Regions from separate parts of the Mangrovibacter phragmitis genome, predicted to be linked through region 3. Evidence: riboswitches for the same ligand, from Rfam matches in the RefSeq annotation. Region 3 holds a riboswitch; each other region holds the start of a gene.
What was found. Region 3 has a riboswitch for thiamine pyrophosphate ahead of thiC (phosphomethylpyrimidine synthase ThiC). Riboswitches for the same ligand answer to the same signal wherever they lie in the genome.
Positions count from the first base shown of each region.

Region 1: another riboswitch for thiamine pyrophosphate. It lies ahead of thiB (thiamine ABC transporter substrate binding subunit); the one in region 3 lies ahead of thiC (phosphomethylpyrimidine synthase ThiC).
Region 2: another riboswitch for thiamine pyrophosphate. It lies ahead of thiM (hydroxyethylthiazole kinase); the one in region 3 lies ahead of thiC (phosphomethylpyrimidine synthase ThiC).

Region 1 is NZ_CP134782.1:4,717,628-4,722,271, reverse strand. Features, by position in the region: gene thiQ (thiamine ABC transporter ATP-binding protein ThiQ) at 1-162, opposite strand, end outside; gene thiP (thiamine/thiamine pyrophosphate ABC transporter permease ThiP) at 146-1,756, opposite strand; gene thiB (thiamine ABC transporter substrate binding subunit) at 1,732-2,715, opposite strand; TPP riboswitch at 2,747-2,845, opposite strand; gene sgrR (HTH-type transcriptional regulator SgrR) at 2,890-4,548, opposite strand; gene sgrT (glucose uptake inhibitor SgrT) at 4,635-4,644, shown strand, end outside.
Region 2 is NZ_CP134782.1:2,429,997-2,434,640, forward strand. Features, by position in the region: gene MPHASIOC01_RS11765 (PfkB family carbohydrate kinase) at 1-427, shown strand, start outside; gene MPHASIOC01_RS11770 (GntR family transcriptional regulator) at 401-1,147, opposite strand; gene thiD (bifunctional hydroxymethylpyrimidine kinase/phosphomethylpyrimidine kinase) at 1,308-2,108, opposite strand; gene thiM (hydroxyethylthiazole kinase) at 2,105-2,893, opposite strand; TPP riboswitch at 2,927-3,023, opposite strand; gene MPHASIOC01_RS11785 (DUF4225 domain-containing protein) at 3,648-4,457, shown strand; gene MPHASIOC01_RS11790 (hypothetical protein) at 4,454-4,644, opposite strand, start outside.
Region 3 is NZ_CP134782.1:5,413,343-5,417,986, forward strand. Features, by position in the region: gene nudC (NAD(+) diphosphatase) at 1-774, opposite strand; gene MPHASIOC01_RS25955 (Rsd/AlgQ family anti-sigma factor) at 946-1,446, shown strand; TPP riboswitch at 1,501-1,610, shown strand; gene thiC (phosphomethylpyrimidine synthase ThiC) at 1,704-3,599, shown strand; gene thiE (thiamine phosphate synthase) at 3,599-4,234, shown strand; gene MPHASIOC01_RS25970 (HesA/MoeB/ThiF family protein) at 4,227-4,644, shown strand, end outside.

The DNA.
Region 1 (4,644 bases), 700 kb from region 3:
GCCACTGTCTGGTCTGAGAAAACCAGCAATCAGACTCAATAACGTACTTTTCCCGGCCCCGCTGGGGCCCAGCACGGCAACGCGTTCGCCCGCAGCCAGTGTTACGTTAAAACGCATAGGCAGGTGCTGGTAAATCCAGGTGACGTCAGTGAGGGTTAGCATGGTGTTTAGCGGTATTCTCTATCAAAGTGAACAGCAAGAAGCAGAGTAACAGCATCAGCATAGCGGTAACCGCACCATCATTACTCCGGTAGGCCCCTATTTGTTGGTAGAGGTAAAAAGGCAGGGTGCGAAAATCGTCACTGCCAAACAAAGCGACAACACCAAAATCCCCCAGTGATAATACGCAGGCAAAAGCCAGGGCCTGAGCACAGGGGCGTTTCAGTGCCCGTAATTCCACCCAACGAAGGCGGTTAATACCCCTGATATCCAGGTGCTGGCAGAGCCGGTTATATCGGCTGGCAATATCATAAAATGGGCTTTCCAGCACTTTCATGGCATAGGGGATTGCCATCAATGCATTAGTAAAAATCACAATACCATCAGCCCGTTCAGGTAACCCGGTTGTGCTGTTTAATAGTAAGAAAAAACCTGTAGCCAGCACGATTCCGGGCATGGCGAGAATCAGTAAGCCACTCAGCTCCATGGCTTGTGCCGGGCGTTGATGCTGACGCAAACGGAGCTCCCGGCTGCTCCACAGCAGCATTGTGGTCAGGCATAAGCACACAATGCCTGCCGCACAGGCAATGCGAACCGAGGTGAGTAGCGCAGACCACAACGCTGGCTGGTGAAAAATAACCATCGGGTTGTTGACCAGCCCGTCTGCAATAACGGCCATAAGTGGTGGCAACAGTAGCAGTAATGCCAGAATGATCACCGCGCTATCCAGTACCCGGGCTGCCAGGTTGTCCTGTGGATCCCGCCAGGTTGCATTCTGGCTCTCTCCGGGAGAAAAAGCCTGAGTCATTTTTTGGCTCAATAAGACAAGGCCAAAACAGCACAACATCTGGATCAGTGCCAGGCAGGCGGCTTTGGCGGGATCAAAATCAAAACTCAGTGCCTGGTAAATAGCCAGCTCAATGGTTGTAGCTTGTGGGCCGCCACCCAATGCCAGTACCGTGGCAAAACTGGCGAAACACAGCATAAAGATGAGTGCGCCTGCTGGAAATATCTGGCGTTGCATCCAGGGCCACTCTACCAGGCGGAAAAAGTACCAGCCGCGCATATTCAGTTGTGCGGCAAGTAGTCGCTGTTCAACAGGGATATTTTCCAAAGACTGGAGCAGCAAACGCGTGGCTAAAGGCAGATTAAAAAAGACATGGGCCAGCAAAATACCCTGCAGCCCATAAGGCGTGAATGACCACTTCAGACCTGACAATTCAAAAACAGTGCTTAACCAGCCTTCGCGGCCATACACACTCAGAATCCCAAAGACGGCTACCAGGACGGGCAAAACCAGTGTCATGGCACATAAACGCAGTAAGAGTTGCCGGCCTGGGAAACGACGACGGTAGAGTGCTCGCGCCAGTAATATTGCAGGGAGAACAGACAGCAAGGCAGACAAAGAAGCCTGGAAGAACGAAAACCTCACCACATGCCACAACCATGGGTCGTGTAGCAGTGCGCTGTAGTCTGTCTGTGGCGCATGTAGCCATAAAGCGCCAAAAGCCGCCAGAGCGACAATGCAAATCGCTCCGGCGGCTATCAGGCCGGGCCATAACCAGCCCGGAATTAATGGCTGACGGCTTGCTGCCATTGGCTAATCCATGCTGCCCGGTTTTGTTCTACCTGTTCAGGCGTAAACACCAGGCTGGTGGTGGGTTTAACCAGTTGATTAAAGGCTTCCGGAACCGCTACATGGCTTACCGGATACATCCAGTTGCCAGTGGGGATTGTTTTTTGGAACGCATCAGAAACCATAAACTGCATAAACTGCTTCGCCAGTTCCGGGTGCGGACTGTTGGCAAGGCGGGCAGCGACTTCCACCTGCATATACTGCCCTTCGCTGAAACCTGCGGCCGCATAATTATCTTTTTTCTCTTCAATAATGTGATACGCAGGTGATGTGGTGTAACTCAGAACCAGGTCGCTCTCACCCTTGAGGAATAGCCCATAAGCTTCACTCCAGCCTTTGGTTACTGTCACTGTCTTTTTAGCCAGTTTTTGCCAGGCTTCCGGTGCCTTGTCGCCGTAGACCTTTTGCATCCACAGCAACAGCCCCAGGCCAGGTGTACTGGTTCGTGGGTCTTCATAAATCACTTTCCACTGCTGTGGGCTTTCAACCAGTTCTTTCAGGCTGTGTGGTGGGTTGTGCAGTTTGTTCTTGTCGTAGACAAATGCAAAATAACCATAATCAAAAGGGATAAATGTATCGTCTGACCAGCCGCCAGGTAAGGCCAACGGTGGCAGGGTGATATCTGCTTTGGCAAACAGCCCGGTGCGACGGGCGGCAGTTATCAGGTTATTATCAAGACCCAGGACAATGTCTGCTTTGCTTTTTTTCCCTTCCATACGCACGCGGTTGAGCAGTGATACGCCGTCTTCCAGCGCAACATATTTCAAATCGCAACCACATTGTGCTTCAAAGGCTTTCTTGATTGCCGGGCCAGGGCCCCAGTCAGCAGAAAATGAGTCGTAGGTATAAACGGTGAGAGTAGGTTTAGCGAGGACAGGCGCAGCGGCCAGTACCAGTAGAGCCAGTAATTTTTTTAACACTTTGCACTCCTGAAAAAGGGTGGCAAAGGATTTTGAGAACGGCCTCAAATCCCTTCGCCGGCGTTATCCGGATCAGGTTCGACGGGTATTATCTCAGCGCCTGGTATCCAGGGCACCCCGTTGAGAACGGCTCATTGTAATGATTTGCCTGGCATTATTAAAGAACATGTTGGGTTAGTTTTCTGGTGGCGCAAACCAGGCGGATTTGAAGTCGAACCACCCCAGCGTATTCATCCGCAACCCCCGCATGCTGCGCTGCCCCTGAATAGTGAGCCAGTGGTGAATCAGTGGCAGTATATGTTGTTGTTCGACACACTGGCGTGCCCACCGGGCCGCATTCAGCTCGCCTGTGCGCCATTGCTGGTGGGCTTCTTTCATGGCGATACCCAACCCTTTGCTCAGCAGGGGAATTTCGTACAGATGAGCAAAGACCGAGTAATCCAGCGGCAGTGTGAAATTGGCGCTGTTAAGCCAAATATCGCTGTGCACATCGCCATTAAACCAGTCGTTATAGCTGATTTCCTGTATCACCAGGTGGATGCCGTGTTGTGCCAGGCGTTTACTGATAATGTCGCTCAGTGTGCGGTGTTCTATGTGGTCGGCATAAAATGTGAGCGTAAGGCTGGTCAGGCCTTCTGGTTTGCCACACTCCGTGCTGGCTGGAGTGTGGTGCCAGCGGGGCAGTAAACCCCAGGCTGGAAACCACAGGCGATGATATTGAGGGCCGCTGTCAGCCAGAATATTTACGGGTGAAAGTACCTGGCTCAGCCATGCTCTTACATGCGGGTTTGCGCCATGTTTTGAGCGCTGGTCAAACAACAGGTAATAGCAGCCTTCTTCCAGGCGGCTTTCTTCGGCTTTTTCACTCTGGCTGCCATCTTCGAGAAATACACCACAGCTCATGTCTTCACCGATTTCGGGCAACACCCAAATATTGACTTCATCAATCAGCGCGCGGAAGCCAAAGTAGTCATCAAATGCCTGAATACTGAGCTGGCTGGTATTATTGCGTGTAACAGAATAAGGCCCTGTTCCGGTTGGATGGGTGGCGAAATGCGGCAATGACTCCCATTCCCGGGGCAAAATCATCGCGGAAACCCCCGCCATCAACCAGGGCAGCCAGTTATCAGGCTCGTGAAGTATGATATCCAGCGTCCAGTTGGTCGGCGAGGATATACGGGCAATATGCTCATACAAAGGTTGCTGGTTAACCCGGTTCAGTGAATACAGTACATCGGCCATTTCGAGTTCACGCCCGTGGTGAAAATGTACTCCGGGACGTAAAAAAAAGCGCCAGTGGCAAGGTGATAATTGCTGCCAGTGGTGAGCAATGTCTGCTTCCAGTTCCCCATTTTCCTCATTTATTCGCGTCAGCCCATTGAATATTTGCCGCACAATATGAGTTTCGGAACGGCGCAGTGGTGTGCCGGGTAATAAATTCAGCAGTGGGCGATAATAAAGAACCCGCAGAATATGGCGCCCCTGGCGGAAGCTGCGCCCCAGGTGTGAGAGCAACATCTTTTTGACTTCATCTTTATCGCCAACGATTTGTACCAGTTGGTCAACCCTGTCCTGCTCCAGTAAGTCTTCCGCCCGCTGTTGCTGAAGAGATAAACCCGTATAGATAAATGCCAGCTGTGAACGTTTGCCGCGCCCGGCCTCTGCTTCCCATGTCAGCCAGCCTTTTGCCTGCATGGCATTGAGCAGAGTACGCATATGGCGCCGCGAGCAATTGAGCAGGGTGGAAAGATCATGCAGCGTTGTGGACTGAGGCTGGCCGTCACAACATTGCCATAACCGGATGAACTGCTGCTGCAAGCGTGTTGATGCCATAAAAGAGGAACTCCGGACGAAAACTCATCAATTTATCTTTCCCTATATTACGCCAATACTGTTTCGTGATGAAAGCGAGGTGACTTATGAAGCGTT
Region 2 (4,644 bases), 2.8 Mb from region 3:
CCCGCGTCTTGCTGATATCTCTGATGCGCTGATGGCACGGATTATGGCCTGCCGCCCCGTGGTGTCTCTGAACCGCCAGGAGGCGCAGATTGCCGCCGGGCGGCTGGGCGTGGCAGAGGAACAATTGGGAGAGGTATGGCAGCAACGGTTTGCCAGTGCATTGATTGTTCGCCATGACAAAGAGGGAGCCACCTGGTATGACGGTACTGAATCAGGTTATGTCCCGGCATTTCAGGCGACTGTTGTGGATACTATCGGCGCAGGCGACAGCCATGCCGGAGGAACGCTGGCGGGCCTTGCCGCGGGTTGGTCTCTGGCTGATTCAGTCAGGCTTGGCAACGCAGTGGCCGCCTGGGTTGTCAGCCATCGTGGCGGGGACTGCGCTCCGACGCGTGAGGAGTTACTCCTCGCACACAAAAACGTATAGATCGCTGCGGCAGTAGCTGATGCTGTACTCAACCGGCCGGTGTTGCTGGTCAAGCGCCACTTGCTTAATCACCAGCACCGGTATTTTGTCATCCATACTGATATGTTCCTGAAATTCGCTGTCCGGCATGCGGGCGCTGACGCGTGAGCGGGTGCGCTGAGGGAAAATATTCTGGCTGCGAAAATAGTCATACAACGAAATACCAATCGCATCGGGGTCATGGATTAACCCCGCCGGCACCCAGGACTCCTCAATTGAGACAGCATCTTCATCAACATAGCGAATACGCTTAAGCAAAAAAACATCGCTTTGCGGCGCAACCGACAACTGGCTGGCTACCTCTTCCGGGCATTTCACCACCCGCTTATTGACCCACAGAGTATTCGGTTTCTTACCACGCAACACCACCTGCTGAGAAAAACCGCGCGCCTCTTTCAGGGAATATTCAAATATATTATTGATTTGCGTACCATAACCACGAGCACGGGTCACCACGCCCTCTTCTTCCAGCGCCTGCATCGCTTTGCGTACTGTGATTCGCGACACCCCGGTTAACTGGCTCAGGTCACGCTCACCCGGCAGGATATTTCCGTGCTCCAGCAGGCCACTGCGCACCGCGTTTTTGACCGTTTCGGCAAATTTAAGGTACAGCGGCGTGTTATCGGGCGCGGCAATCCGTTCATTAAGGTGGGCAATTAACCGGGTATGCGCTTGTTCCATCTCTGTTTTTCTCTGGCCGGGGTTTCCTGCCAGTATACCCTAAATAATGCGAATTGCAGGAAGGTTGCAAGGCAGTACCCCCGGCAGCTTATATTAAGTATCTACCGGGGTGAGGTGCAGCTAACGCACCTGCAAGTTGCAACATGACAGATATATACGGCTACCACCACTCATGAAAATGGTGAACCGGCCCAATCCCGTGCCCTACTTCCAGAGTATCCGCTTGCGCCAGCGCAGCGGAGAGCCAGTTTTTAGCCTGCTGCACCGTATCTGCCCAGGTACTATGCCGTGGGCGTAACGCTGCAAGGGCGGCAGAGAGTGTGCAGCCTGTGCCATGGGTGTTTTTAGTCTGCACGCGCGGTGCAGTAAAACGCCATTCACCATCACGGGTAAAGAGCCAGTCCGGGCTTTCAACATCATTCAAATGCCCCCCTTTCATGAGCACTGCGCCGCACCCCATTGCCAGTAGCGCCTGCCCCTGCGCTTTCATTTCACCTTCAGTTTGCGCAGATGGCGCATCTAACAGTGCTGCGGCTTCTGGCAGGTTTGGGGTGATAAGCGCCACCTGCGGCAGCAATTTTTTACGCAGTGTATCAACGGCAGAGGCTGAAAGAAGCGGGTCGCCACTTTTGGCCAGCATCACCGTATCGAGAACGACGTTGTGGTTCTGATAGCGCCGCAGTTGCTCTGCAACCGCCTCCACAATGTCAGTCTCTGCCAGCATGCCAATTTTCGTGGAGTCGATACGCACATCGCTAAGCACTGAATCCAGTTGTGCGGCGACAAAATCCGGCTCAATGCGGTAGACCGACTGCACGCCGCGTGTATTTTGCGCCACCAGCGCAGTGATAACCGAACACCCGTAAGCTCCCAGCGCAGAAAAGGTTTTTAAATCGGCCTGGATGCCTGCCCCACCACTGGGGTCCGTTCCGGCGATTGTCAGTGCATTAACTCTTCTCATGCCAGAGCCCCTTCATTGAGGTTCCACAAGGCATCCAGCATGGCAGGAACAAAACTGCCCGGGCCCCGGCTTGCTGCAACAGCGAGCTCCCCGGCACAAGACATAATCCGGCACGCGCCAGCGACATTCACCAGCCTGTCACCCGGTAACGCGCAACTGGCGGCAACCACAGCAGAAAGCGCACACCCGGTGCCCACAACATACGTCATCAACACATCGCCTCCGGGGACAGCCAGAGTGCGTTCACCATCGGTGACATAATCCACCTCACCTGTCACCGCGACAACAGCCCCGGAACTCCGGGCAAGACGCACGGCGGCATCTATTGCCTGCTCTGCTGGCTGCAACGAATCCACTCCGCGCCCGCCTGTACCGCTACCTGCCAGCGCCATAATTTCGGAGGCATTGCCCCGTATCGCTGCCGGGCGTAATTCGCATGCCTGATGGGCAAATGTGGTACGCAACTGCAACGCACCCACCGCAACCGGATCCAGCGCCCAGGGTTTACCCGCGTTATTGGCTGCATGAATCGCTGCCATCATGCCTGCAGCTCGCGGTGTGGTGAGTGTGCCAACATTAATCAGTAAGGCATCTGCCAGGGCCGCGAATTGTGCGGCTTCCTGCTCGTCCGGCACCATCGCGGGGGACGCACGCAAAGCAAGCAAGGTATTGGCAGTAAAGGTTTGTACCACGTCATTGGTCAGGCAATGGACCAGTGGGCGGTGAGTACGGAAGTGTTGTAAAACGGTGGCGGCTTGATTGCCGCACAGCAGGTCAGGTTGCATTTCAGGCTCCTGTCCGGCGTGAAGAAGCGATACCGGACAGGTATCTGACTTCCCTACGCTGGCATTATCCAGATCAGGTAATACGGGTATTTCTCAGCCCATCTATGATGGGGCACCCCGAGTCAAATAAAACAAAATCAAAAGCTTGCGATTAATGCTCCTCATTAATCCCTGATCAGGATAGTAATGCCAGCGGGAAGTCTTGTAAACGGTAAAAGCGGCCCTTTTGGGCCATGTGTGACAGGATGAGTGACAGTTTGTATGGCACAAGAAACCATCCATTATTACGGCATAACGGTTTTTGAGCAACTTGAAAATCTGTTCCTTGACCCGCTACTCACTGCGTTAGACGAATACGGAATACCCACTCAGATCTCGACCCAGCTCAAGAACCTTATTTTGCCATCAGAACATCTTTCGGGCTCTATCTCACAGAGTAGAACAGCTCCCACTGACTGGCTTTGAGAAAACCTTAATGCGTTGGGCTGTGTCTGAAATGTAGCTTAATCTAATCCGCTGGCCCTCTGTTTATGGCTGAGTTTTTTTTCTAACGCCTTCAAACCGTCCGTTTCTCGCTCATATCTCAGGAACACAGACGCAGAATAGACCAAAAGTTACTGTGCCACCCGTACACTCTCCGCAGCTACTTTATTCGTTCATGTCTTACTTAAGTGGTTTCTTATAAAATCTTTTTTTGTTGTCTTCGACCTTATTGCACGTAAAATGACCAGACATATTCATGAAAGGAGTCTTTATGGATATCGCGCTGCTCAACAGGGGCTGGAACAGAACATGGTCTGATACAATGGTGAATCTGGAAGCCCGGAAACTCGTCGAAACAGCAAACCGGCTGTCAGCATTCTATTTGCAAGATGGCCTAACACGTATCAAGTTTATCGAAGAGATAAAACAGGTCGTAGAAAAGGAGTTCGAGGCAGCACGGCGAGCTAAAACAGATGAAGAATGCATCGTATGCATCAAAAATCTGCGTGTCGAAACGGATAATCTGCACGAACAAGAACGTCTGTTAAGAACCAGAGCCGCACAGCTTTACGCGAAGGTCGAGTTTGTTAAGGAAAATAATAAAATCGTCGGTTATGTTATATCCGCTGTAAATGTGGTGCTATCAGGCGTGGTTCTCTTTGGTGGCTTTATGATGTTATCCACTATGGGGCCGATTGGTATGCTGGCTGGGGCAGTTCTGATTGCCGATGGAATGAACGGATTAACGAAAGAAGTGCTCAACTTTGATCAGCCAGCAGGACATAAACCCTCGCAAGGTATCATTGCTGACTCCGCGATGCATACGGCCCAGTTCATGGGATTTAATCCTAACACGGGCCTGGCTCTCTATAATGGTGTTACTCTTGGCGCCAGTCTATACAGCATTGCTGGACTAGCTCGAAAAACTGGAGCCTGGAGATTATTCCGCTGGCTTCCACACGATTACTATCGCAAAGTCAGCACAATGAGCACTCCTAAGCTAACAATGAAGATTGTCGGTTATGGCGTTAAAGCAAAAGTGATTTTCGACCTATTGACAACAGAAAATGGAACCCGTTAATCCTTGATAGTTTTTCGGTAACGCCATGATTTATAGGAAATTACCGGCGGCTGTGCGAAGGACATAATGGCAACCCCAAAGATCATCGCCAGCCCCCATGCTACTGCTCTATCAGGTGAGCTGAAGACGATAAGTAGCAGCAGGATAAAGGTACACACAACCACCACTCCCGCCAAGGTAACAAATC
Region 3 (4,644 bases):
TTATTCATACTCAGCCCGACATAAGGCAACAGTATCTTCTATTAACCGCCGTGCGATAGTCCCCGGAGGTGGGAGCAGAGGAAGCTGGTCATAGCGATACCAGTTAGCATCAAGTAGCTCTGACGGGTCGATTTTGATATCACCACTGTGGTAATCCGCCATGTATGCCATCATCAACGATTGTGGGAAAGGCCAGGGCTGAGAACTGATATAACGCAAATTTTTCACGCGAATGCTGCTTTCTTCCATAACTTCACGGGCTACAGCCTGCTCGAGCGTTTCTCCTACCTCCACGAAACCCGCCAGTACGGTGTAGACTCCGTTTTTGTGCCGGTTATGGCGTGCCAGCAAAATATGGTCATCGCGGCGAATCGCCACGATAATGCAGGGCGCAATTTGCGGGTAATAACGCTCGTGGCAGTGGCTGCACAACATCGCCCATTCAGTTTTGCTGGGGTACATTTCTGCGCCACAATAGCCACAATACTTGTGAGAACGGTAAAACTCAGCCAGTTGGACACCCCGGCCGGCTAACTGAAACAGCCCACTTTCTTTGTCGAGAAGTTGCCTGACAGAAGCCATTCCTGTAGGGAAGTTATGTTGAACCAGCCAGACTGGAAGGGAATCCCATAAACCAATTTGCATTGCCGGTAAACCATCCAACTGGTACTGCTCCGCACGCCCGCAGGGTAACTCCCCTTGCGGCAGCCATAATTTTTGCTCATGGCTGACAACCCACCAGCCTTCATCGGTTTTTTCTACAATGTATTTCATATTTTCTTGCACAACCTCTGTGTCACTGGCATGTTGGTTTACATAATAGCTACATTCAGATGGTTCAGAGTTTTATCTGATACTCAAAATAATTCGAGTTGCAGGCAAGCACTGCTTAGGTACCTGCAAATTGAAGCATGACGAGTATATAACTCATGGAGATGCTCAAACATGCTAAACCAACTGGAAGATCTGACAGCCCGTGTTGGTGGTAGTAATACATTAGTTGACAGTTGGCTGAATACCCGCAGGCAACTGCTGATTGCTTATTACCGGTTAGTCGGGCTCAAGCCTAAAAAAAGCGCCCATTCCGCCATTGATGAAAAAGCGCTGGACGATTTTTGCCAGGGTCTGGTGGACTACCTCTCAGCATGCCACTTTAGTCTTTATGAGCGCATCATTCGAGAGGTGGAAGGGACCAGTACCGCAAAATCTGTCGCACAGCTCTATCCCCGGTTAGAAGCCAATACGCAGTCTATTATGCATTTTTACGATACCAGTCTGGAAACCGCCATTGATCACGATAACTGGCAGGAGTTTCAGCAGGCTTTATCCGGGATAGGTGAAGCACTTGAAGCGCGTTTTACCCTTGAAGACAAGCTGCTTATCCAGCTGTGTAAAAACGATTTACAGAATACCGAACCGGACAACGCCACATCCCGCCCTGCTTGAGTTTTATTCTGTGAACGAGTAAGTTAGTCCTAATACATTATCGCGAAAGCGATGTTTTTCTTGTCGGAGTGCCCAGTGTGAAAACACGGGCTGAGACCGTTAATTCGGGATCCGCGGAACCTGATCAGGTTAAGACCTGCGAAGGGAACAAGAGTACTCTCCCTGCATTACGCTTATTTTCTGGCGTTATTGCGTCTTTGCTACTCCTGTCCGTCGTTCTGACAAGCCACTTCCTGACCAACAAACTGGAATGCGCTATGTCCGTACAAAAAACACCAACCCGCCGTGAGCAACGCGATGCTGCTCAGCAATTTATCAATACTCTGGAAGGCTCTGCTTTCCCTGCATCAAAACGGGTATATCTGGCTGGCAGCCGCCCGGATATTCAGGTGCCCATGCGTGAAATACAAATGAGCCCAACCGTGACTGGCGGTACACGGGAAAACCCTGAACTAACGCCAAATGACCCAATACCGGTTTATGACACTTCCGGTCCTTATGGCGACCCGGACAAGTCAATTGATGTACTTCAGGGACTGCCCAAATGCCGCCAGCCCTGGATTGATGCCCGCGAAGATACCCAGCAACTGCGCAACAGTTCATCGTCCTGGACGCTGGCACGCCAGGAAGACGAAGGGCTGGAAGAATTACGTTTCAAGGGCGTTCAGCCGCCACGCAGGGCCATAAAAGGGCATTGCGTTACACAATTACACTACGCCCGTAAAGGAATTATCACCCCGGAGATGGAGTTTATTGCACTGCGGGAAAATATGGGCCGCGAACGGATTCGCGATAGCGTGTTACGCCACCAGCACCCGGGGCACAGCTTTGGCGCCCATCTCCCTGAAAATATCACCCCCGAGTTTGTTCGTGATGAAGTCGCTGCCGGACGTGCAATTATTCCGGCAAACATTAACCACCCCGAATCTGAACCGATGATTATTGGTCGTAACTTTCTGGTTAAAGTAAATGCCAATATCGGTAACTCGGCGGTCAGTTCTTCCATTGAAGAAGAAGTGGAAAAACTGGTGTGGTCAACACGCTGGGGTGCCGACACAGTAATGGACTTATCAACGGGCCGCTATATTCATGAAACCCGTGAGTGGATCCTGCGCAACAGCCCGGTTCCCATTGGTACTGTTCCAATTTATCAGGCGCTGGAAAAGGTCAATGGTATTGCGGAAGACCTGACCTGGCCGCTATTCCGTGACACATTACTTGAACAGGCTGAGCAAGGCGTGGACTACTTCACTATCCATGCCGGAGTACTGTTACGTTATGTGCCAATGACCGCAGACCGCCTCACCGGGATTGTTTCTCGTGGTGGTTCGATTATGGCTAAATGGTGCCTCTCCCATCATCAGGAAAACTTCCTGTATCAGCATTTCCGTGAGATTTGTGAAATCTGTGCAGCCTATGACGTTGCTCTTTCTTTGGGTGATGGCCTGCGTCCCGGCTCCATTCAGGATGCGAACGATGAGGCACAATTCTCAGAATTACATACGCTTGGCGAACTGACCAAAATCGCCTGGGAATATGACGTGCAGGTGATGATTGAAGGTCCCGGGCATGTGCCGATGCAGATGATTCAGCGCAATATGACAGAAGAGCTGGAGCACTGCCATGAAGCACCGTTTTATACCCTTGGTCCACTGACCACGGATATCGCACCGGGTTATGATCACTTCACATCAGGGATTGGCGCAGCCATGATTGGCTGGTTCGGCTGTGCCATGCTGTGTTATGTCACACCAAAAGAGCACCTTGGGCTTCCCAATAAAGAAGACGTAAAACAAGGGCTTATTACCTATAAAATTGCCGCTCATGCTGCCGACCTTGCCAAAGGTCATCCTGGTGCGCAGATTCGTGATAACGCTATGTCCAAAGCCCGTTTTGAGTTCCGTTGGGAAGACCAGTTCAACCTGGCCCTCGACCCGTTCACCGCACGAGCTTACCACGATGAAACCCTGCCTCAGGAATCTGGCAAAGTGGCGCACTTCTGTTCTATGTGCGGGCCAAAATTTTGTTCCATGAAAATCACCCAGGATGTGCGTGATTACGCGGCAAAACAACGCGCGGAAGGCATGGAAAACATGGCGCAGGATTTCCGCGCACGCGGCGGAGAGATTTATCTTCGCAAGGAGCAGGCATGATTTACCAACCTGATTTCCCACCTGTACCGGTCAGGTTGGGGTTATACCCCGTTGTTGACAGCATTACCTGGCTGGAACGCCTGCTGGCTCTGGGGGTGAAAACGCTCCAGATTCGTATCAAAGATAAGCCTGAGAATGAAGTTGAGCAGGATATTATCCAGGCTATTCATCTTGGACAGCGCTATGAAGCCCGGCTGTTTATCAACGATTACTGGCGGCTGGCCATTAAGCACCGGGCCTGGGGAGTACATCTGGGCCAGGAAGACCTGGATACCGCAAACCTGGGCGCAATTTGTGATGCACGGTTACGCCTGGGCGTTTCCACTCATGATGACGCTGAAATCGACCGGGCACTGTCTGTGCGCCCCTCTTACATTGCTCTGGGGCATATTTTCCCCACACAAACCAAGCAAATGCCTTCCGAGCCACAAGGCCTGCAACAACTGGCTTCTCACGTTCACCGCCTACAAGGTTACCCAACAGTAGCAATAGGTGGAATAAGCCTGGCGCGGGCACCTGAGGTACTGGCTACCGGGGTGGGCAGCATTGCCGTGGTAAGCGCCATTACACAGGCGCAAGACTGGCAGGCTGCAACCAGAGCATTACTTAATTTAGCGGGGAATGGCGATGAATGATCAGGATTTCATGCGTTACAGCCGCCATTTACTGCTGGATGAAGTGGGCCTCGACGGTCAGCAGGCTCTGAGCAAGTCTTGTGTCGCAATTGTTGGATTAGGCGGACTGGGCTCACCAGCCGCTCATTACCTGGCAGGAGCCGGGGTAGGCCAGTTAATTCTTGCTGACGGCGATGTCGTTCATATCAGTAACCTGCATCGCCAGACACTGTACACACAGCAGGATCTTGGCCGCATTAAGGCACATGTGGCCGTTGAAAAACTGGCTCAGGTCAACCCGTCTGTCACGCTAACCTCCATCGACCAGTACCTTACACCGGAGATGCTAACCAGTGTGCTGGCTGATGCCGACCTGGTGCTTGATTGCAGTGACAATATGCCAACCCGCCAGGCAATCAATGCAGCCTGTG